One region of the Streptomyces sp. NPDC001056 genome, then DNA from elsewhere that is predicted to be linked to it. Evidence: riboswitches for the same ligand, from Rfam matches in the RefSeq annotation. Region 1 holds a riboswitch; each other region holds the start of a gene.
What was found. A riboswitch is a leader RNA that binds a small molecule or an ion and turns the genes downstream of it on or off. The one in region 1 is predicted to bind cyclic di-AMP.
Positions count from the first base shown of each region.

Region 2: another riboswitch for cyclic di-AMP. It lies ahead of ACWDD7_RS21165 (M23 family metallopeptidase); the one in region 1 lies ahead of ACWDD7_RS21880 (transglycosylase family protein).
Region 3: another riboswitch for cyclic di-AMP. It lies ahead of ACWDD7_RS23115 (C40 family peptidase); the one in region 1 lies ahead of ACWDD7_RS21880 (transglycosylase family protein).

Region 1 is NZ_JBSFLI010000018.1:112,066-119,472, reverse strand. It holds gene ACWDD7_RS21905 (GNAT family N-acetyltransferase) at 1-271, opposite strand, end outside; gene ACWDD7_RS21900 (Ppx/GppA phosphatase family protein) at 277-1,248, opposite strand; gene ACWDD7_RS21895 (DUF501 domain-containing protein) at 1,245-1,784, opposite strand; gene ACWDD7_RS21890 (FtsB family cell division protein) at 1,830-2,306, opposite strand; gene eno (phosphopyruvate hydratase) at 2,435-3,715, opposite strand; gene ACWDD7_RS21880 (transglycosylase family protein) at 4,297-5,013, opposite strand; cyclic di-AMP (ydaO/yuaA leader) riboswitch at 5,018-5,187, opposite strand; gene ACWDD7_RS21875 (transglycosylase family protein) at 5,365-6,471, opposite strand; gene ACWDD7_RS21870 (DUF899 family protein) at 6,742-7,407, shown strand, end outside.
Region 2 is NZ_JBSFLI010000017.1:124,222-131,628, reverse strand. It holds gene ACWDD7_RS21180 (DNA gyrase/topoisomerase IV subunit A) at 1-9, opposite strand, end outside; gene ACWDD7_RS21175 (M16 family metallopeptidase) at 303-1,697, shown strand; gene ACWDD7_RS21170 (M16 family metallopeptidase) at 1,715-3,085, shown strand; cyclic di-AMP (ydaO/yuaA leader) riboswitch at 3,312-3,472, shown strand; gene ACWDD7_RS21165 (M23 family metallopeptidase) at 3,486-4,229, shown strand; gene ACWDD7_RS21160 (GntR family transcriptional regulator) at 4,430-5,116, shown strand; gene ACWDD7_RS21155 (HPr family phosphocarrier protein) at 5,311-5,595, opposite strand; gene ACWDD7_RS21150 (bifunctional acetate--CoA ligase family protein/GNAT family N-acetyltransferase) at 5,741-7,407, shown strand, end outside.
Region 3 is NZ_JBSFLI010000020.1:7,184-14,590, forward strand. It holds gene ACWDD7_RS23095 (nuclear transport factor 2 family protein) at 1-308, shown strand, start outside; one part of gene ACWDD7_RS23100 (IS5 family transposase) at 768-1,225, opposite strand; one part of gene ACWDD7_RS23100 (IS5 family transposase) at 1,225-1,570, opposite strand; gene ACWDD7_RS23105 (ATP-dependent Clp protease proteolytic subunit) at 2,064-2,690, shown strand; gene ACWDD7_RS23110 (hypothetical protein) at 2,698-3,006, shown strand; cyclic di-AMP (ydaO/yuaA leader) riboswitch at 3,425-3,578, shown strand; gene ACWDD7_RS23115 (C40 family peptidase) at 3,582-4,055, shown strand; gene ACWDD7_RS23120 (ATP-binding protein) at 4,192-4,650, opposite strand; gene ACWDD7_RS23125 (helix-turn-helix domain-containing protein) at 4,863-5,726, shown strand; gene ACWDD7_RS23130 (DUF397 domain-containing protein) at 5,737-5,961, shown strand; gene ACWDD7_RS23135 (8-amino-7-oxononanoate synthase) at 6,001-7,128, opposite strand; gene bioB (biotin synthase BioB) at 7,276-7,407, shown strand, end outside.

The DNA.
Region 1 (7,407 bases):
TGCCGCCACCCTGGAGACGCGGCGCCAGGTAGAAGTGCTCCAGCCAGTGGGCGTCCTCGGCCGGCCGCAGCGCCACGCAGCCCGCGAACGCGCCGCCCACCTCGATCACCCAGGTGTGCGCCGGGCCGAATCCGGCGAGCAGCCGCTGCCGCACCCGCTGCGGGTCGTACCGCCCGAGCCGTTCCAGATCCGCCCGCAGCACCACGGCGCGCAGGTCGGCCACCGCCTCGGCGTCCGACGCCGAGGCCCGCCGCATCCCCCAGTCCGCCATGGGCGTCAGCCGCCCTGCTTCCCCTTCTCGGCCTCTTCCGCCACCTTGAAAGCGATGCCGTCGAGGATGTCGTGTTCGCTGACGACGACCTCCTCGGCGCCCGTGCGTTCCATGATCGCGAGGAGGACCAGGGCGCCGGCCCCGATGACGTCGACGCGGCCCGGGTGCAGGGAGGGGATGGTGGCGCGTTCGGCGTGGGTGGAGCGCAGGAGGTGCTCGGTGATCTCGCGGACGCGGGCGCGCGAGACACGGGAGTGGTGGATGCGCGCGGAGTCGTAGTCGGGCAGGTCCTGGGCGATGGCCGAGACCGTGGTGACCGAGCCCGCGAGGCCGACCAGGGTGCGCGCCTCGCGCAGCGGAACCGTCTGCTCGGCGAGGTCCAGGGCGGCCTCGACGTCCGCCCTGATCGCGGCGATCTGCTCCTCGGTGGGCGGGTCCGAGACCTCGCCGCCGTGCACCAGGTGCCGTTCCGTCATCCGCACGCAGCCGACGTCCACGGAGCGCGCGGCCCGCACATGGTCGTCGCCGACGACGAACTCGGTGGACCCGCCGCCGATGTCCACCACCAGGTAGGGCCTGGCGAGATCCGTGCGGCCGGTGAGCTCCATGGTCGCGCCGGTGAAGGAGAACTCGGCCTCCTGGTCGCCGGTGACGACCTCCGGCTCGACGCCGAGGATGTCCAGCACGCCGCGCACGAACTCGTCGCGGTTCTCGGCGTCGCGGGAGGCCGAGGTGGCGACGAAACGCAGCCGTTCGGCGCCGTGCTCCTTGATGACCCCGGCGTACTCGCGGCACGCGGCGAAGGTGCGCTCCAGCGCTTCGGGGGCGAGCCGGCCGGTGCGGTCGACGCCCTGGCCGAGCCGCACGATCGTCATCCGGCGGTCCAGCTCGACCAGTTCGCCCGTCCGCGGGTCCGCGTCGGCGACCAGCAGCCGGATGGAGTTCGTACCGCAGTCGATCGCGGCGACACGGGTCACTGCGCCTCCCCCTTCGGCTCCTCCGCGGGCGTCACGCACGCGCCCTTGCGCCACCACTCCGGCAGCATCGCGAGCGCCTCGTCGCCGAGCGGGTTGACGCCGGGGCCCGCGGCCAGCGAGTGGGCGACCAGGACGTGCAGGCACTTCACCCGGTCCGGCATGCCGCCGGCGCTCGGGAAGCCCTGGAGGACCTCGATCTCGTCCCGGCGCCGGATGTAGTCCTCGTGCGCGGCCCGGTAGGCGGCGGCCAGCTCCGGGTCGCTCTGGAGGCGCTCGGTCATCTCCTTCATCACGCCGTCGGCCTCCAGCGTGCCGATGGCCGAGGCGGCCTTGGGGCACGTCAGGTAGTACAGCGTCGGGAAGGGGGTGCCGTCGGGCAGGCGGGGCGCCGTCTCCACGACGTCCGGCTGTCCGCACGGGCAGCGGTGCGCGATGGCCCGCAGGCCCCGCGGGGGGCGGCCGAGCTGCTGCTTGAAGGCCTCGACGTCCGCGTCGGTGGGCTCGGTGCGCGGGGTGGGCGGCGGAGGGGTTTCCATGACTGCTTTCAGAGTGGCTTTCTGTGGGTCACCGGCCGGGGCCGGTCACTGGTCGGAGGCGTCGGACTTGTCGACCCCGTCCCAGATGTTCGTGTACCAGGGCCGGTGGGCGGCCCCGAGGTCGGTACGGGACTGCCGGGCCGTGCCCGGGTCGACCACCACGTACCCGGTCTCCCCGGGCATCACGTAGTGCAGGCGCCTGCGGATCTGCTGCTCGGCATAGGCGTCGTCCTGCCAGCGCGCCTTGAGGTCACGCAGCTGTTCGACGCGCTCGCGGGCCTCGGCCCGCTGCCGCTGGAGGTCGGAGATCTGGGCGCGCTGGGAGACGTACTGCCGCATCGGGTAGGCGAGGGCGACCACCAGCGAGCACAGCACCAGCGCGAGCAGCGCGGCCCGGCCGGTCAGCCGGGAGCGGCGCGCCTGCCGCTTGGTCTGCGAGCGGTAGACCCGGGCCGCCGTCTGCTCGCCGAGCAGCCGCAGCCTGGTCGCGGTGGAGAAACGGTCCCGGTCCCTTGCCGCCATGTCGGCTCTCCGCCTCCCCTTTCACGCCCATTTCACGCGGTCGCACCACGTGCGTACGTCCCCGGACACGGTACGGGACCGGGTACGGGGACGTACGTACGACTGGCCAAGAGGTGGCCGGGGGTGGCTCAGCCCTTGAAGCGCGGGAAGGCGCTGCGGCCGGCGTACACCGCGGCGTCGTCGAGGATCTCCTCGATGCGCAGCAGCTGGTTGTACTTGGCGACGCGCTCGGAGCGGGCCGGGGCACCGGTCTTGATCTGGCCGCAGTTGGTGGCGACGGCCAGGTCGGCGATGGTGACGTCCTCGGTCTCGCCGGAGCGGTGGGACATCATGCACTTGAAACCGTTGCGCTGGGCCAGCTCGACGGCGTCCAGGGTCTCGGTCAGCGAACCGATCTGGTTGACCTTGACCAGCAGGGCGTTGGCGCTGCCCTCCTCGATGCCGCGGGCCAGACGCTCCGGGTTGGTGACGAACAGGTCGTCGCCGACCAGCTGGACCTTGTCGCCGAGCTTGTCGGTGACGACCTTCCAGCCGGCCCAGTCGTCCTCGAACAGCGGGTCCTCGATGGAGACCAGCGGGTAGGCCGCCACCAGCTCCTCGTAGTACTCCGTCATCTCGGCGGCGGAGCGCTCCTTGCCCTCGAAGAGGTACTTGCCGTCCTTGTAGAACTCGGAGGCGGCGACGTCGAGCGCGAGGGCGATCTGCTCACCGGGCGCGTAGCCGGCTTCCTTGATGGCCTCAAGGATCAGGTCCAGGGCCTCGCGGTTGGAACCGAGGTTCGGGGCGAAGCCGCCCTCGTCGCCGAGACCGGTGGCCAGGCCCTTGTTCTTCAGGACCTTCTTGAGGGTGTGGTAGACCTCGGCACCCCAGCGCAGCGCCTCGGAGAAGGACTCCGCGCCGATCGGGGCGATCATGAACTCCTGGATGTCCACGTTGGAGTCGGCGTGCGAGCCGCCGTTCAGGATGTTCATCATCGGCACCGGCAGCAGGTGCGCGTTGGGACCGCCCAGGTAGCGGAAGAGCGGCAGGTCGGACGCCTCGGAGGCGGCGTGCGCGACGGCCAGGGAGACGCCGAGGATGGCGTTGGCGCCGAGCGAGCCCTTGTTGTCGGTGGCGTCGAGGTCGAACATGGCCTGGTCGATCAGGCGCTGCTCGGTGGCGTCGTAGCCGACCAGCTCCGGGCCGATCTGCTCGATGACGGCGAGGACGGCCTTCTCGACGCCCTTGCCCATGTAGCGGTTGGGGTCACCGTCGCGCAGCTCGATGGCCTCGAAGGCACCCGTGGAGGCGCCGGACGGTACGGCGGCACGACCCGTGCTGCCGTCGTCGAGGCCGACCTCGACCTCGACCGTGGGGTTGCCTCGGGAGTCCAGGATTTCCCGGGCTACGACGACGTCGATGGACGGCACGAGCATCTCCTTCTTGGATGTGACGCTGGAACTGCGGGGCGGTCTGCCTTACGGCTGTGCCTTGCGACTAGAGCCTAACCGTCCCGGGGTCGTCGGCCACCGACCGACCGTCTGGTGGGCGGCGGAGACATGCAGACGGTACCCATTGTTCACCGTCGGAACAAAGGGGTTCGACGGTGAGACCCTGCTGAAGAACGGGAGAACAAAAGACCCCGCCCCGGCGCGAACGGGGGAAAACGCGCCGGGACGGGGAGCCCGTGGGGACGGGGGGACGGACCTTTCGGGGGGTGTCCGTCGGGGGGCGGACCCTTCGGGGGGCGGACCCTTCGGGGGGTGAGGTCCGCCGGGGGGTGAGGTCCGCCGGGGGGCAGGGCCCGCCGGGGTGGCAGGGCCCGCCGGGGTGGCAGGGCCCACTGGGGGGGCAGGGCCCACTGGGGGGGCAGGGCCCACTGGGGGGGCAGGGTCCGCTGGGGGGGGGCAGGGTCCGCCGGGGGGCAGGGCCCGCGGGGGGGCAGGGTCCGCTGGGGGCAGACCTTTTTCCGGGGGGAGGTCCGGCGGGCGGAGCCGTCAGCGGCCGGGCGTCACTTCAGGTGCAGCTGCTGGCCCGGGTAGATGAGGTCGGCGTTGTCGACGATGTCCTTGTTCAGCTCGAACAGCTTCTTCCAGCCACCGGCCACGTGGTGCCTGACCGCGATGGAGCTGAGGGTGTCGCCCTTGACGACCCTGTACTCGCCGTCGCCCTTCTTGACCTTCTTGCCGGTCGGGGTGGTGACGGTCTTGCTCGCGGCCGAGCCGGCGGAGGCGCTCGCGGACCTGCTCGGGGCCGGGGTGGTGCGCTCGGTGGAGCGGGTGGCGGCCTGCCGGCCCGCGGACCGGGTGGCGGTGCTGTTCGACGTGGTGGCCGTCGAGGCGGAGCCGCCGTACGGGGTGCTGGTCAGGCCCGTGCCGCAGACCGGCCAGGCGCCCTTGCCCTGCGCGGCGAGGACCTTCTCGGCGATGGTGATCTGCTGCGACTTGGTGGCCTTGTCGGCGGTCGACGCGTAGGCGGTGCCGCCGTACGCGGCCCAGGTCGAGGCGGAGAACTGCAGACCGCCGTAGTACCCGTTGCCGGTGTTGATGGCCCAGTTGCCGCCGGCCTCGCACTGGGCGACCGCGTCCCACTGGGAGGCGGTGGCGGCGGAGGCGTTGCCGGCCGCCATCAGCGGAGCGGCGACGGCGACACCGGTGACACCGGCGAGCGTGACGGCGCGGACGGCCTTGGACGGACGACGGTGCTTGCCCTTGCCGGAAAACAGCATGGAACGATCCCCTCACCGACGCCTGCGAGGTGAGCTGTCGGATTCGGGCCGGTTGAGTTGCCCGGCCACACCCCCACATGGAGGCGTGGCTTCACCCCTAGCCGGTCCGGCATCAACTGCCGGGTCCGGCGCTTACCTTGGGTCCCCCGCTCCTGCCTGCGGCGCTTGACGCGACGACTGTTCCCGGGCAGCCGCTGGCAGGATTCGGCGTTGCGGCCGCCGGGGCCCGTGGTGACGAGCGGCCTTGACCGTAGCCACGCGATCCGCGGAATTTCAAAGACGATCAGGGCTTCTGAGACTCATCCCACACTTTCACCAAACCGGACATTTAGCGATCAAGTGGGGCGTCAACTACCCCTGCGCCGCGCCCGTTTCGTCACCGACTTTCAGGGTCTGACCGGCGGTGATGAGGTTCGGGTCGGCACCCACGACCTTCTTGTTCGCGGAGTAGAGCGCGTGCCATCCCCCGTCGACGTCAAGGGAGTCGGCGATGGAGCTCAGCGAGTCGCCCTCGCGGACCGTGTAGGCGCCCGGCTCACGCGAGGCGTGGCGCCCGGAGGAGGAGTCGTTCTGCCCGTTTGTCCTGCTTTCGTCCGCGTTGCCGCCGCGATGACGGCCGCCGCTCAGGGCTCCGGTGTCCACCAGGTCCCAAGAACCGACGTTCTGCCGGGCATTGTCCGGGGTGCCGGTGGACGGGGCGGGCGCCGTGGGGGTGCCGGCCGGGGCGGACGGCGTGGCCGGGACGGACGGGTCCGAGGAGTCGGAGGGGCCGGAGGAGTCGGACGGGTCCGGGCTGGGGACGCCGGTGCCGGAGGTGCCGGTGGGCTTGCCCGGATGCGGGGTCGCGTGCTTGCCCGTCTGCTTGCCGGAGCCCTGGCCCGGCGAGGCGGAGGAGCCGGACGGATCGGCGGAGGAGGCGCCGCCGGAGCCGGAGGCGTTGCCGGAGGCGTTGCCGGAGCCGTTCTGGTCGCCGCTCTGCGCACCGGCCGGGGAGGAGGGGTCGGGCAGGCCGGACGGGTCGGTCGTGCTGCCGCCCTGGCCGCCGCCGTCGCCGACGCCCGGATCGACGTCCACGGAACCGGAGTTCGAGGTGAGCCCGGACAGCAGGGCGCAGGTGGCCCAGGGCGCGGTGCCCTTGTCCTTGAGGATCCGCTCGGCCACGGCGATCTGCTGCGAGCGGCTGGCCTGGTCGGCGGAGGAGGCGTACCGGGTGCCGCCGTACTGGACCCAGTCCTCCTGGGATATCTGGAGGCCGCCGTAGTAGCCGTTGCCGGTGTCGGCGCTCCAGGAGCCGCCGCTCTCGCACCCGGCGACCTTGTCCCAGGTGGTGCCGTCGGCCGCGTGGGCGCTCGCGGCGCCCAGCAGCGGGATGGCGATGGCGGAGCCGGTCACGCCGGCCGCGACGAGGAGGGCCGGAGCCTGACGGGGGCGGCGGTGACGACCGTTCCCGGAAATCATGCGGAAGCCTTTCGTGCGACGGCAGGAACCGGCGCGGCGGATCATGCCGGGCCGCCACGCTGAGGGGTGAAGGTAGCGGCACCCGATGACTTGTCACAAGTTCATGCCGCGCGGATCACGTGAAGATCACAGAGTTGAACGTTCGCCCTCCGCTCCGTCACCGACCCTTTCACTCTTCGGGAACGGCGGTGCCTCACCCGTGGCACGCGGGCTGCCCGGAACCATGGAACCGACCTGTTCCGGGGGGCTGTTCACCCAGGAGGACACCTCATGCGGCACACCCGGTTGCACGGTGAGTCGGCGGAGTACCTCGCCGCACGCGAGGAGTTGCGCGGCGCCGAGATCGAGCTGATGCGGCACCGCGAGCGGGTCGCGGCGCTGCGCCGGGAACTGCCGCCGGGGGCCGAGGTCGGCGAGTACGTCTTCCTCGAAGGCCCCGCCGGTCTCGACGCGGGCGACACGCCCGTCCGCGAGGTGCGGCTCGGCGACTTGTTCACCGGCGGCCCGGAGCGGGCCCTGGTCGTCTACCACCTCATGTACGGCAAACGGCAGACCGAGCCCTGCCCGATGTGCACCCTGTGGCTCGACGGCCTGAACGGCGTCGCCCGTCACCTCGCCCAGAACGTCGATCTGGTGGTCGTGGCCGCCGCCGGTCCGCCCGCCCTGCGCGGGCACGCGCGCGCCCGGGGTTGGTCCCGGCTGCGGCTGCTCAGCGCCGGGGACAGCACCTTCAAGTACGACCTGGGCAGCGAGGACGAGGACGGCGTCCAGGACTCGGCCGTCTCCGTCTTCACCAAGGGCGCGGACGGCACGGTCCGCCACTTCTACTCCGCGCACCCGCGGATGGCCGAGGACATCGACCAGCGCGGCATCGACCTCCTCAACCCCGTCTGGCACCTCCTCGACCTGACGCCGGGCGGCCGGGGCGACTGGTTC
Region 2 (7,407 bases), on a different contig from region 1:
GCGGGCCATCGCTGCCGGCTCCTCCTGATCTGATCGCTCGCCTTCGGGGCGCGCACCCTTCGGCTCGCTCGTGCTGAAGCTTTTGACGGATCTGTCGCGGACCATTGTGGACCGGGGCACTGACAACCCGGACCGTCGCCCCGGGCGATCACCGGGTCCGGGTGCGAGGCAGGCTACGCGATCCGCTGTGGGCGTACGTGCCGCGGGAACTTCGCCGAGGCCCCGCACGCTTTGCATACAGTGGCAGGAACGGCAGGAAAACCGCGGTTTCCACAACCGCCTCCGCTCGCGAAGGGACGTACATGCCCATGGGTCACACGACCACGGCCGAGGCAGGCTCCGGGGGCCTGACAGCGACCGAGCACCGGCTGGCCAACGGTCTGCGCGTGGTGCTTTCCGAGGACCACCTGACCCCCGTGGCGGCGGTCTGCCTCTGGTACGACGTCGGTTCCCGCCACGAGGTCAGGGGCCGCACCGGCCTGGCCCACCTTTTCGAGCACCTGATGTTCCAGGGTTCCGGGCAGGTCAGGGGCAACGGCCACTTCGAGCTGGTGCAGGGCGCCGGCGGCTCGCTCAACGGCACCACCAGCTTCGAGCGCACCAACTACTTCGAGACCATGCCCGCCCACCAGCTGGAGCTCGCGCTCTGGCTGGAGGCCGACCGCATGGGCTCCCTGCTGACCGCCCTGGACGACGAGTCCATGGAGAACCAGCGCGACGTCGTCAAGAACGAGCGCCGCCAGCGCTACGACAACGTCCCCTACGGCACGGCCTTCGAGAAGCTGACCGCCCTGTCGTACCCGGAGGGCCACCCCTACCACCACACGCCGATCGGCTCCATGGCGGACCTGGACGCGGCCACCCTGGAGGACGCCCGCCAGTTCTTCCGCACCTACTACGCGCCGAACAACGCGGTGCTCTCCGTGGTCGGCGACATCGACCCCGCGCAGACGCTCGCCTGGATCGAGAAGTACTTCGGTTCGATCCCGTCCCACGACGGCAAGCCCGCGCCCCGAGACGGCTCCCTGCCGGACGTCATCGGCGAGCAGCGGCGCGAGGTCGTCGTGGAGGAGGTCCCGGCGCGCGCCCTGATGGCCGCCTACCGGCTGCCGCAGGACGGCTCGCGCGCGTGCGACGCGGCCGACCTCGCCCTGACCGTGCTCGGCGGCGGCGAGTCCTCCCGGCTGTACAACCGCCTTGTGCGGCGCGACCGTACGGCCGTCGCGGCCGGCTTCGGCCTGCTGCGCCTGGCCGGCGCGCCCTCCATGGGCTGGCTGGACGTGAAGACCTCCGGCGACGTGGAGGTGCCGGTCATCGAGACCGCCATCGACGAGGAGCTGGCCCGGTTCGCCGAGGAGGGCCCCACCCCGGAGGAGATGGAGCGCGCCCAGGCCCAGCTGGAGCGCGAGTGGCTGGACCGGCTCGGCACCGTCGCGGGCCGCGCCGACGAACTGTGCCGCTACGCCGTCCTGTTCGGCGACCCGCAGCTCGCGCTGAACGCCGTGCAGCGCATCCTGGAGGTGACCCCCGAGGAGGTCCGGGAGGTCGCCGAGGGCCGGCTGCGCCCCGACAACCGCGCGGTCCTGGTCTACGAGCCGAAGTCCCCGCAGGCCGTCGAGGACGCCGACGTGCCCGCGGACCCGGAGTCGGAGGCCACCGTAGAGGCCGGAAACGAGAACGAGGAGACGGCCAAGTGACCGAGCAGCTCGCCACCATGGACTTCCACCCCCAGCCGCAGGCCGGCGAGGCGAAGCCGTGGGCCTTCCCGGCCCCGGAGCGCGACGCGCTCGACAACGGCCTGACCGTGCTGCGCTGCCACCGCCCCGGCCAGCAGGTCGTCGCCGTCGAGGTGCTCCTGGACGCCCCCCTGGACGCCGAGCCGGCCGGCCTGGACGGCGTCGCCACCATCATGGCGCGGGCCTTCTCCGAGGGAACCGACCAGCACTCCGCCGAGGAGTTCGCCGCCGAGCTGGAGCGCGCGGGCGCCACCCTCGACGCCCACGCCGACCACCCCGGCGTCCGGCTCAGCCTGGAGGTCCCCGCCTCCCGCCTGCCCAAGGGCCTCGGGTTGCTCGCCGACGCGCTGCGCGCCCCCGCCTTCGCCGAGAGCGAGGTCGAGCGGCTGGTCCGCAACCGCCTGGACGAGATCCCGCACGAGCTGGCCAACCCCGCCCGGCGGGCCGCCAAGGAACTCTCCAAGGAGCTGTTCCCGGCGGCCGCGCGCATGTCCCGGCCGCGCCAGGGCACCGAGGAGACGGTCGAGAAGATCGACGAGACCGCCGTACGCGCGTTCTACGACCGCCATGTGCGCCCCGCCACGGCCACCGCGGTCGTGGTCGGCGACCTCACCGGCATCGACCTGGACGCGCTGCTCGGCGACACCCTGGGCGCCTGGACCGGCACCCCGGGCGAGCCCCGGCCGGTGCCCGCGGTGACGGCCGACGACACCGGGCGCGTGGTCATCGTGGACCGGCCCGGCGCCGTCCAGACGCAGCTGCTCATCGGCCGGGTCGGTGCGGACCGGCACGACCGGGTGTGGCCCGCCCAGGTGCTCGGCACCTACTGCCTCGGCGGCACCCTCACCTCCCGCCTGGACCGCGTCCTGCGCGAGGAGAAGGGCTACACCTACGGTGTGCGCGCGTTCGGGCAGGTGCTCCGCTCGGGTCCCGAGGGCAACGGCGTCTCCATGCTGGCCATCAGCGGCTCGGTGGACACCCCCAACACGGGTCCCGCCCTGGACGACCTGTGGAAGGTGCTGCGCACTCTCGCGGCGGAGGGCCTGACCGACGCCGAGCGGGACGTCGCCGTGCAGAACCTCGTCGGCGTCGCGCCGCTCAAGTACGAGACCGCGGCGGCCGTCGCGGGCACGCTCGCCGACCAGGTGGAGCAGCACCTGCCCGACGACTTCCAGGCGACGCTCTACCGGCAGCTGGCCGCGACGGGCACCGTGGAGGCCACCGCGGCCGTCGTCAACGCCTTCCCGGTGGACCGCCTGGTGACCGTCCTGGTCGGCGACGCCGCGCAGATCAAGGCGCCGGTCGAGGCGCTGGGCATCGGCGAGGTCACCGTGGTGGCGGCCGAGTAACGGCACGCGCGGGCAGGCTCCTTACCGGTGGGGCCCTGACGGCCTACGGGGTCGTCAGGGCCCACTTTGTTCCACTCTCTCCTCAGGATGTCCGAATTGGGGCGGAGGTTGCCTTTCTGCCCTGTGGGATGCGCTACAAAAGCCGCGATCCGTTTGGGCTTTGAGAGCCGGTCCGCTTAGCGTCGTCCGGGTTGTTCGTCGGGCAGTGCGCCGCAGCCGCGGCACCGGACAGCCATCGCCGAGTCCCCGCAGGCGCGAGCCGGGGGAGCCGGGGACCCACACGTCCCTTGGGGTGAATCGGGCATCCGCGCGACAGCGTGGCGCCCGTAGGAGACCTTCCTGCTCCGAACCCGTCAGCTAACCCGGTAGGCGAGAGGGAAGGAAAGGACGAGCCACACACATGGCGTTCGTATGCGCCACCGGGAAGCACCGCAAGCCCGGCCGGGTCAAGCGCGCCACCGCCCAGGCGGCCGGCATAGCGGCCCTGACGACCACCGGCGTCATCGGGACCCTCGCCGCGTCCCCGGCGCTCGCCGCCGAGAACACCGCCGAGCAGACCGGCCTCACCCCGGTGCTCGCCGCGACCGACGACCTCGCCGAGCACATCGACGCCCAGGCCACCGCCCAGCAGCGGATCGCCGAGCACGAGGCGGCCGAGAAGGCCGCCGCCGCGCGGGCGAAGGAGGCGCGCGAGGCCAGGGCCCGCGCCGCCCGGGAGGCCGAGCGCAGGCGGCTGAACGCCTTCGTCGCCCCGATCGCGCACTCCTACGTGTCCACCGGCTACAAGGTCGGCAGCTCCCTGTGGTCCTCCGGCTCGCACACCGGCATCGACTTCCACGCGGCCACCGGCACCCCCGTGCACGCGGTCGGCGTCGGCACCGTCGTCTCCACCGGCTGGGGCGGGGCGTACGGCAACGAGATCGTGATCCGCATGGCCGACGGCATGTACACCCAGTACGGTCATCTGTCGTCCATCGGCGTCACGGTGGGCCAGCGGGTCGTCGCGGGCCAGCAGATCGCCCTGTCCGGCGCGACCGGCAACGTCACCGGCCCGCACCTGCACTTCGAGGCACGCACCGGCCCGGACTACGGCTCCGACGTCGACCCCGTCGCGTACCTGCGTCACCACGGCGTGAACGTCTGACCGTTCCCGCACAGCCGTCCGAAGCCCCGGCCACCCGGCCGGGGCTTTCGCCATTTTCCGGCCGTTCCGCCGGGACCTGTCCAAAAAATATCCATGGATTCCGGCCTCCCGTCGGAAATTCCGGCCCGGTGGAATAGAGTCACGGAAAACACACGTCCGTCGTCGGCGTCGTGTCGCGGGTATTAAGGCGGAGGTCGGTCATGCGTATTCCGGCGCACTCGGTGTGCACGGCGATCCGGGACGACATCGTCGCCGGCGTCCTCGAACGCGGCGGCCGCCTCACCGAGGAGGTGCTGGCCCGCCGCTACGGCGTCTCGCGCGTCCCCGTGCGCGAGGCCCTGCGCACCCTGGAGGCGGAGGGCTTCGTGGTGACGCGCCGGCACGCGGGCGCCTGTGTGGCCGAGCCCACCGAGCAGGAGGCCGCCGACCTGCTGGAGATGCGCCTGCTGCTGGAGCCGCTCGGGGCCGCCCGGGCGGCGCGGCGGCGCACCGAGGCGCATCTGAAGGTGCTGCGCGGACTGGTCCGGCTGGGCCAGGAGCGCGCCAGGAGGGGTGGCGGCGAGGATCTGCGCGCCCTGGACGGCTGGTTCCACGAGACGCTGGCCCAGGCGTGCGGCAGTCCCTCGCTGACCTCGACGCTCACTCAGCTGCGCCACAAGATCGCCTGGATGTACACGGTGGACACGCCGTCGGACGTGGCCGGCACCTGGGCGGAGCACGGCGCGATCGTGGACGCGGTGGCGCGCGGCGACGGCGAGCGCGCCCGCGCGGTGACCGCCCTGCACACCGAGCGGACGACGGCCGCGCACCGGTTGCGGATTCCCGGCGCCCCGGAGCGGGTGAGGACTTCGCAACATCCCGTAAACATGTCCGGTGCACGGAATTAACGCGGATGCCGTATACAAAGTGGGTGGGATATTCGGCGGACGCTTATTTCGACCTGTCGCGAATTTCCGGATGCGGGCCATGATGAATAGCTGTCATGGTTCATACGGCGGTGCTCCGAAAACACGGAAGCCACGCCACCCGACAGGGATGACGCGGCTTCCCGCATCCCGCTGAGAGTGTCGCGGGGTCCTGCTCAGACCGTCTCGGGCAGCTCTTCCAGGCCCTCGGCGACCAGCTTGGCCAGCCGGTCCAGCGCGGCTTCCGCGCCGTCGGCGTCGGACGCGAGCACGATCTCCTCGCCGCCCTGGGCGCCCAGGCCCAGAACGCCCAGCATGGAGGCCGCGTTGACCGGGGTGCCGCCGCCGGACTTGGCGATCGTCACCGGGATGCCTGCGGCCGTGGCGGCCCGGACGAAGATGGAGGCGGGGCGGGCGTGAAGACCCTCGGCCCAGCCGACGTTGACGCGGCGCTCAGCCATGTGTTGCTGCCCTTCGCTGTTCAGGGTTGTCTAGACCAGTCTTCCATATCGTGAAGCGTGCCAGAAGAGGGGCTGCGCACCCCCTCCGCCGTGCTCCACAGACTGCCTCGCGCCGTTGTCGGACGCTAGCCGTACTCTGGGGCCCATGCGAACCTCGGCGGAACCGCAGGACCGGTACGAGTACCCCGCGCACTGGGAGGCGGACGTGGTGCTGCGGGACGGGGGCACCGCCCGCATCCGGCCCATCACCGTCGACGACGCCGACCGCCTGGTCCACTTCTACGAGCAGGTCTCGGACGAGTCCAAGTACTACCGCTTCTTCGCGCCCTACCCCCGGCTGTCCGCCAAGGACGTCCACCGCTTCACCCACCACGACTTCGTCGACCGGGTGGGCCTCGCGGCCACCGTGGGCGGCGAGTTCATAGCGACGGTGCGCTACGACCGCATCGGCGCCGGCGGCGTGCCCGCGTCCGGCCCGGCCGACGAGGCCGAGGTCGCCTTCCTGGTGCAGGACGCCCACCAGGGCCGGGGGGTCGCCTCCGCCCTGCTGGAGCACATCGCGGCCGTCGCCCGGGAGCGGGGCATCCGCCGGTTCGCCGCCGAGGTGCTGCCCGCCAACACCAAGATGATCAAGGTGTTCACGGACGCCGGGTACACCCAGAAGCGCAGCTTCGAGGACGGCGTCGTATGCCTGGAGCTGGACCTCGAACCCACGGACCGCGCCCTCGCCGTGCAGTACGCGCGGGAGCAGCGCGCGGAGGCCCGCTCGGTGCAGCGGCTCCTCGCCCCCGGCTCCGTCGCGGTCATCGGCGTCGGCCGCGCGCCCGGCGGCGTGGGCCGCAGCGTCCTGGCCAACATCAAGGACGCCGGATACGCCGGCCGGCTGTACGCCGTGAACAAGGCCTTCCCCGAGGACCTGACGGAGGTCGACGGGGTGAGCGCGTACCGCTGCGTGCGGGACATCGAGGGCCCGGTGGACCTCGCCGTCGTCGCCGTACCGGCCGAGTACGTGCCCGCCGTGGTCGCCGAGTGCGGGGAACACGGCGTCCAGGGGCTCGTCGTGCTCAGCGCCGGGTACGCCGAGAGCGGGCCCGAGGGCAAGGTGCGGCAGCGGGCGCTCGTGCAGCAGGCGCGGGCGTACGGCATGCGGATCATCGGGCCCAACGCGTTCGGCGTCATCAACACCGCCCCGGACGTACGGCTGAACGCGTCCCTCGCCCCCGAGATGCCGCGCCCCGGCCGCATCGGCATGTTCGCCCAGTCCGGTGCCATCGGCATCGCGCTGCTGTCCCGGCTGCACCGGCGCGGCGGCGGGGTGACCGGGGTGACCGGCGTCTCCACCTTCGTCTCCGCGGGCAACCGGGCCGACGTGTCCGGCAACGACGTCCTCCAGTACTGGTACGAGGACCAGCACACCGACGTCGTGCTCATGTACCTGGAGACCATCGGCAACCCGCGCAAGTTCACCCGGCTGGCCCGGCGGACGGCGGCCGCGAAGCCGCTGGTCGTGGTGCAGGGGACGGGCACGGCGCCCCAGGGGCACGCGGTGCGTGCGACGCGGCTGCCGCACGCGACCGTCTCCGCGCTGCTGCGGCAGGCCGGGGTGATCCGGGTCGACACGATCACGGAACTGGTCGACGCGGGCCTGCTGCTCGCCCGGCAACCGCTGCCCGCCGGGCCCCGGGTGGCGATCCTCGGGAACTCCGAGTCGCTGGGCGTGCTGACGTACGACCGGTGCCTCGCGGAGGGGCTGCGCCCTTCGCGGCCGCTCGACCTGACGACCGGGGCGACGCCGGAGGACTTCCACCGGGC
Region 3 (7,407 bases), on a different contig from region 1:
TCACCGTGCCGGGCTACCCCCGCCGGGTCGAGGGACGCCAGGGGATCATCGACCTGTACAGCGACTACGGCAACTACATCAAGCTGCACAGCGCGGACAACCTCCGCGTTCACCGGGACCCCGAGACCTCGGTGGTCGTCCTGGAGTACGAAGTCCACGGCACTTCGGCAGTGACGGAACGGCCATACGACAACCGCTTCGTCTCCGTCGTGACCGTCAAAGACCGCAAGGTGACGCACTGGCGCGACTACCTGGACCCCATCGCCGTATTCGACGCACAAGGATGGCCGCAAGACCCCCGCTCGTAACGCCGGCGTACCCGCCGAGACCGGCATCAGTCGAGCGATTGACTTCCTCGCCAGGACGCCCCCAATGGCTGAGCCCGTCGCACGCCCGCGTCTTCTGGAAGCCGACGCGGGCGTGATGACTGCCGAGGAGCCTCCTGCTGACGAGCAGCAGCCCTGACGATCTCCACATGGTCGGCTCAGGCCCACTGGCGATCAGTCAACGAAGTGAGGAACGAAGAGCGAGACCGGGGATTTTCACGAAGCCTCATCACCATCAGGCAGCGAACACTTCTGGGCCTGCTGATGCCTCCGGCGCGCGCAGAAGGGCCGGCTCCCGGTACTGCTCGTCCGCTCCCAGGGGCCGAGTCAGCAGCCACATCTCGTTGGACCGGGCGAGTGCGTCCGCGACCTTCCTCTGGGCCTCCACCAGATGGGCGAGCGCTGCACCTCTCGCAACCGGATCCTCCGCTATAAGAGGTCCTAACAAAGGCGTTGGACGTGTCGGTGGGTGATGAGACAGGTGGCGAGGCCGAGGAAGGCTTCGTGGATGTCGTCGCGTCGTTCCCAGCGGACGCGTAGACGCCGGAAGCCGTGAAGCCAGGCGATGGTGCGCTCGACCACCCACCGGACCTTGCCCAGTCCGGAGCCATGGGCGACACCGCGTCGGGCGATCACGGGTTTGATGCCACGCTTCCACAGCAGGCGGCGGTACTTGTCGAAGTCGTAGCCCCGGTCCGCGTACAGTCGCCGTGGCTTGCGGCGGGGGCGTCCCCGCAGACCCCGGATAGATGGGACCGCGTCCAACAAGGGCAGGAGCTGGGTGACATCGTGCCGGTTGCCGCCGGTGAGCGTGACGGCGAGCGGGGTTCCGTGACGGTCGACGATCAAGTGGTGCTTGGAGCCGGGGCGGGCCCGATCGACGGGCGATGGGCCGACGTGACTTTGAGGGCCCGGACGTGCGAGCCGTCCACGGCGCAGTCGTCCAGGTCCAGCAGGTCGGCGCGGCGCAGTTCGGTCAGCAGGTCGGCGTGCAGGCATGGCCAGACGCCGGCCTCGGTCCAGTCCCGCAGCCGGCGCCAGGCCGTCATCCCGGAGCAGCCCACAGTCTCCGCGGGGACGTCACGCCAGGCGACACCGGTCCGCAACACATACAGGACGCCAGCGAGTGCAATTCGGTCGGGAACACGCAACCGCCCCGGATGGCGGCGGCGCCGCTCGGGAGCGGGCGGCAGCAGCGGAGCCACCCGCTCCCACAAGTCGTCAGGAACAAGATCAGCACGCACTCCGGACACCCTGCCGACCAAGATCACTAAGCGCAAGACCTGCAGCTCAACTCATTCTGAAACGATCAGTTACACGGCACGATCGTGCACTCCCGGACGGCACACCAAGGCACGTACAGCCAGGTCGGACGCTATCCGGCTCCTCAAACGCTGTCACTTCCCAAGCCGAGAGTGCGAGTTCGACCCGCTCCACGCAAAACCCCAGGTCGGCGGGATCCGCAGGGCGGCGTCCCTGGATCCCCGCGGCCGGTTCATCTCGTCGATCGGGCACTCGACGACCCGCCCGGTCATCCGATGGATCTCGGCCTTGTTGCCGCAGTTCCAGGAACAGTTGTGAGACATCTGTGACCAGCGAGGAGCAAAAAGGCCCTCTGACCTGGGCATTTGACGTGATCACCAGAATCCGGTCCCATCATAACGGCTGGTACGTCCTGTACATTCTGTACAGAAGTCGGAGATCATCGGTCTCCGCCATGAGGAGGGGTGTGCCCAGATGTCCCGACCGTCCGCCCGTTACGTCCTGCCCGAGTTCACCGAGCGCACCAACTTCGGGGAGCAGCGGCTCGATCCCTACTCGAAGCTGTTCGAGAACCGGGTCGTCTTCCTCGGAACGCCCCTGGACGAGGCGGCGGCCGGCGATGTGATCACCCAGTTCATGCACCTCGAACACCTGGCCCCGGACCGGGACATCACGCTGTATCTGAACTGCCCGGGCGGCTCGTTCCACGCCATGACGGCGGTCTACGACACGATGCGGTACGTCACCTGCGAGGTGCAGACCTACTGCCTGGGCCAGGCCGCCTCGGTCGGCGCCCTGCTGCTGGCCGCCGGCACCCCCGGCAAGCGGTTCACCCTGCCCGGCGCCCGGGTGGTGCTGTCCCAGCCCGCGCTGCCCGAGCCGGCCCAGGGCCAGCCGAGCGACCTGCTGATCCAGGCCGAGGAGCTGGTCAGGCTGCGCACCCTGATGGAGGAGATGCTGGTCCGGCACACCGGGCGCACCGAGGAACAGGTCCACCGGGACCTGGAGCGGGACCTGATGCTGGACGCGCCGGGCGCGCTGTCGTACGGCCTGGTGGACGGCGTGGTGCCCAGCCGCCGCGACCTCCCCGGCGAGCGGTGAGCCGGCCGTGCTGCCCGAGGAGCTGCCGCCGCTGCCCGCGCTGACGCAGGCGGAGGGTGAACTGGTCGACCACTATCTGGCGGTGGTCGACCTGCTCGGCAGGATCAACCCGGCGCGCGACGGGGACACCTATCGCGGGCTGCGCGCCGCGCAGGCGCTGGTGCGCAAGGCCGAAGAGCTGCGCGCCGCGCTGGAGCTGATGCACGAGCGGGGCGAGCGGGAGCTGCACGGGGGCACGCTGGCACGGGCCCTCCGGGTGCTGGACGGCGAGCGCCGGGCCGCTCGCGTCGCGCTCCCGCCGGACGCCGTGGGCTGATCCGGACGCACGCCGGGTCCGGCGGGTGCGGGACGTCCGCGCATCCGCCGGGTCCCGACACCAAACGGTCCGAACGACGTACCGCCGACCGGTGTATATCCGAATCGGTTTTCCGCTCTGCCGAGTTGCGCGCGCGCCGTGTACATGCTCCGTTCAGGGCCGTCTTTTCCCAGGTCCGGGGCTACGCACGGGAACTGACGGAGCATCGATCACCGCGGCGTCCACCCGAGTGGGCGAGTCGTGAGTAACGCCACATATTCCCGGTTCCATTGGGATTTTCGGACAGCTGTGGGTGAAGATCCCTGTCTGACGACAAGACCCCGCCGCCGCGGCGGGGCGATCCGGGCGGACGCCGAATCCTGCCGCCGCCCGGATGACCGGTCGACAGGAGTGGATCGGCAGGAGTGGAGGACCCAGGCAAGGCGGGTCGCCGAAGCGGAAGACCGTCCGGTGGACACGGACGGGCGAACGCTCCGGGCGACCCTTGGGGTGAAGCCGTGGCAACGCGGCCGGGCTACTTCGCCAGCCCGAATCCGACAGGTCATCCTTCACAGGCGGCTGACGAAGGGTTGCGCATGACTGCGCTCAATCGTGTCCCGTCGCTGATGGCCCGTGCCGGTACGGCTTCGGCCCTCACTCTGGCCGCCGTGGGCGGCTCGATCGCTGCCCCGGGCCTCGCCACCGACGCCTCGGCCGCGACACTGGCGACGAAGGCCCTGAACATCGCGGCGTCCAAGAAGGGCGCCCCGTACCAGTGGGGGGCCACCGGACCGCGTCGCTTCGACTGCTCGGGACTGACGCTCTACTCGTTCAAGAAGGCCGGCAAGAAGCTGCCGCGGACCGCCGCCCAGCAGTACAACAAGACCCACCACATCTCCGCCGGCAGCCGCAGAGCCGGTGACCTGGTGTTCTTCCACTACGGCTCGTACGTCTACCACGTCGGCATCTACGCCGGGCACGGCAAGATCTGGCACGCGCCGAAGACCGGCGCCGTGGTGCGGCTGGAGAAGATCTGGTCCAAGAGCGTCTGGTACGGCCGGGTCAGCTGACCCCGCCTTCACACGGGAGCGACTCCAGCCACCGGGCCGTTCCCCGTGCTTCCCCCGTCTCCGGTACCGCCTCCAGCCCATGGGCGGCCGGGACGGGGCACCCTCGCCCGCCGGACGAACGTGTCGCGGCTCCGCGCTACGGCTCCTGCTGGCCCGCCGCCGTCATCGGCTCGGCCGGGACGGTCCAGGGCAGCTCGATGGAGACCGTCTTGCCGCCCTCACGGGTGGGACGGACACGGAGCCTGCCACCGCACTCGGCGGTGAGCCAGCGGATGATGACCATGCCACGGCCGTTGTCCTGCTGCACGGCCGCGGGCAGTCTCTTCGGGAAGCGGGGATGACTGTCCGTGACGCCGATGCGCAGCCGTTCGTCGCGGTCCAGCACGATGTCGACCGTGAAGGTCGGGGACCGCCCGAAGGTGTGCTGGACGGCGTTGGTGGCCAGTTCGGAGACGATGAGCCGCACGGTGTCCGCCGCCTCGGTGTCCGCCGGCAGGCCCCACTCCGCCAGGGTGCCCACCACGTACGACCGCGCGGCGGCGACCGAGGCGGGATCGCTGGGCAGAGTGACGGATGCTTCCAGTTGGTCTGCCATGGCGACGTCGTCCCTTTCCCACGGGACCGAAGTCCGACATGGAGCGGATGGTTCGAGTACGGTCCCGGACTGGTGCTTCCTCGTCAGACTGCCATCACCGGACCGTCACGGGGAGCGATCCATCGAGATATGCATATATCTGTCGCTCGATGCGGTGAACTCTGCGCCGGGAGACCGTATGGGGGCGGCCCCTGAGGAGTAAGGAGGAGCCCATGCAGAACGGGCCGGCAGTGCGCCGCCGCAAATTGGGTGCCGAACTGCGCACGCTGCGCACCGGTGCGGGGCTCACCAGTGGGGAGGCGGCCCGCCTGGTCGGCTGGCACCAGTCGAAGGTGAGCCGCATCGAGACGGGCGCCAGTGGTGTGAAACCGGCCGATCTGCGCTTGCTTCTGGACGCCTACGCCGTGCGGGACGCCCAGCTGCGCGAGCTGCTGCTGATGCTGGCCGGCTCCGAGGCCGGCGACGGCCACCGCAACCGCTGGTGGCACGCCTACCGCGGGGTGCTCCCGCCCACGTACCGGGACTTCATCAGCCTGGAGTCGCAGGCCAGCGCGATGCGCACCCTGGAGACCACCGTCGTGCCCGGCCTGCTCCAGACGGCCGAGTACGCCCGCGCGGTGACCCGGGCGGCCGTCAAGGACCTGGCCGAGGAGCGCCTGGACGCGCTGGTGGAGGTGCGCCTGGCCCGGCAGGACGTGCTGCGCTCGAACCCGCCGCTGGAGCTGTGCGCGGTCCTGGACGAGGCGGTGCTGCGCCGCGAGGTCGGCGGTCCCGAGGTGATGGCGCGCCAGCTGGAGCGGCTGATGGACGCCGCCCGACTGCCCCAAGTACGGCTCCAGGTACTGCCATTCGGGGCGGGAGCGCATGTCGGCCTTACCGGGCCTTTCGTTATCTTCTCATTTCCGAGCACTTCTGATCTCGATGTGGTTGTTCTAGACCAGTTGACGAGTAGCCTCTACCTGGAACGGAAAGAAGACCTCCGGGCGTACTCGGAGGCCTTCCGCACCCTCCAGAGCCACGCTCTTTCCCCCCACGATTCGCTCGACTACATCGCCGGGATAGGTGACGGCGCGTAAGGAGGCACCATTGTCTGCCCTGCCTCGGAACGTCCCTGCCAGTACCGACCTGTACGACGTGCGCTGGTCGCGCAGCAGTTACAGCACGGGAGCCAACAACTGCGTGGAGACGGCACGGCCGCGCTCCGGACCCTGGTCCGGACTGCTCGCCGTGCGCGACTCGAAGGACCCCGCCGGGCCCGCGCTGCTCTTCTCCGCCGCCAGCTGGGCCGGCTTCGTGGCCGCGCTCCGCTGAGACCTGTTCACCCGCGAAGCACGGCCGTGTTCCGCCGACTCACGGTCGCGTCTCGCCGATCACCCGCACCGCGTGTGCGATCTCGGCCCCGGAGAGGTCCGCGCGGGCGGTCAGCCGCAGCCGTGAGATGCCGTCGGGCACGGAGGGAGGACGGAAACAGCCCACGGCCAGGCCTGCCGTACGGCAGTCGGCCGCCCAGCGCACCGCCTGCTCCGGGGACGGGGCCCGTACGGAGACCACCGCGGCGTCCGGACGCACCGACTCCAGACCCGCGGCGGTCAGCCGCGCGTGCAGCTCCCCCGCCACCTCGCGGGCCCGTGCCGCCCGTTCGGGCTCCCGGCCGAGCAGCCGCAGGGCCGCGAGGGCCGCGCCGGCCGCCGCCGGCGCGAGGCCGGTGTCGAAGATGAACGTCCGGGCCGCGTTGACCAGGTGGTCGATCACCCGCGCGGGACCCAGGACCACCCCGCCCTGGCTGCCGAGCGACTTGGACAGGGTCGCGGTGACCACCACGTCCGGCGCGCCCGCGAGCCCGGTCGCGTGCGGCGCCCCGCGGCCGCCGTCGCCCAGCACGCCGAGGCCGTGGGCGTCGTCCACCACGAGTCCCGCGCCGCGCTCCCGGCACGCCTCGGCCAGCGCGGCCAGCGGCGCCCGGTCGCCGTCGACCGAGAACACGGTGTCCGAGACCACGATGGCCGGTCCCGCGTGCGTGGCGAGGGCCTTGCGCACCGCCTGCGGGTCGGCGTGCCCGACGACCTGGGTCTCGCCCCGGGCGAGCCGGCAGCCGTCGATGAGCGAGGCGTGGTTGCCCGCGTCGGAGACGACGAGGGAGCCGTGCGGGCCGAGCGCGGTGACCGCGGCCAGGTTGGCGGCGTAGCCGGAGGAGAAGACCAGGGCCGCCTCGAAGCCGCAGAACGCGGCCAACTCGCGTTCGAGTTCGGCGTGCAGCGCGGTGGTGCCGGTGACCAGCCGGGAGCCGGTGGCGCCGCCGCCCCAGGTGCGGGCGGCCCGCGCCGCGCCCTCGGTCACCTCGGGGTGCCGGGCGAGGCCCAGGTAGTCGTTGCTCGCCAGATCCAGCAGCGGGGAGTCGGCGGGGCGCGGGCTGAGGCGCCGTACGAGCCCGGCCCGGCGGCGCGCCCCGGCCTGCTCCTCGATCCAGCCGAACGCCATGAGTCCTCCGGAGGTTTTGTAGGTAGCGCACAGACCCTAGCGGGCCGACCGGACGCCCACCGTGTGGCAATACCCACACGGTGAACCGGCTTCGTTGTGCGGAGTCTCCTTGGCCCGGGGCGGTCCCGTAAGACAGGATCGGGCCTCATGGACCTGCTGAACACGCTGGTGGACAAGGGGCTTCGGCGCGAGCTGCCGACCCGCGAGGAAGCGCTCGCCGTGCTGGCCACCTCCGACGACGACCTGCTCGATGTGGTGGCCGCGGCCGGCAAGGTGCGC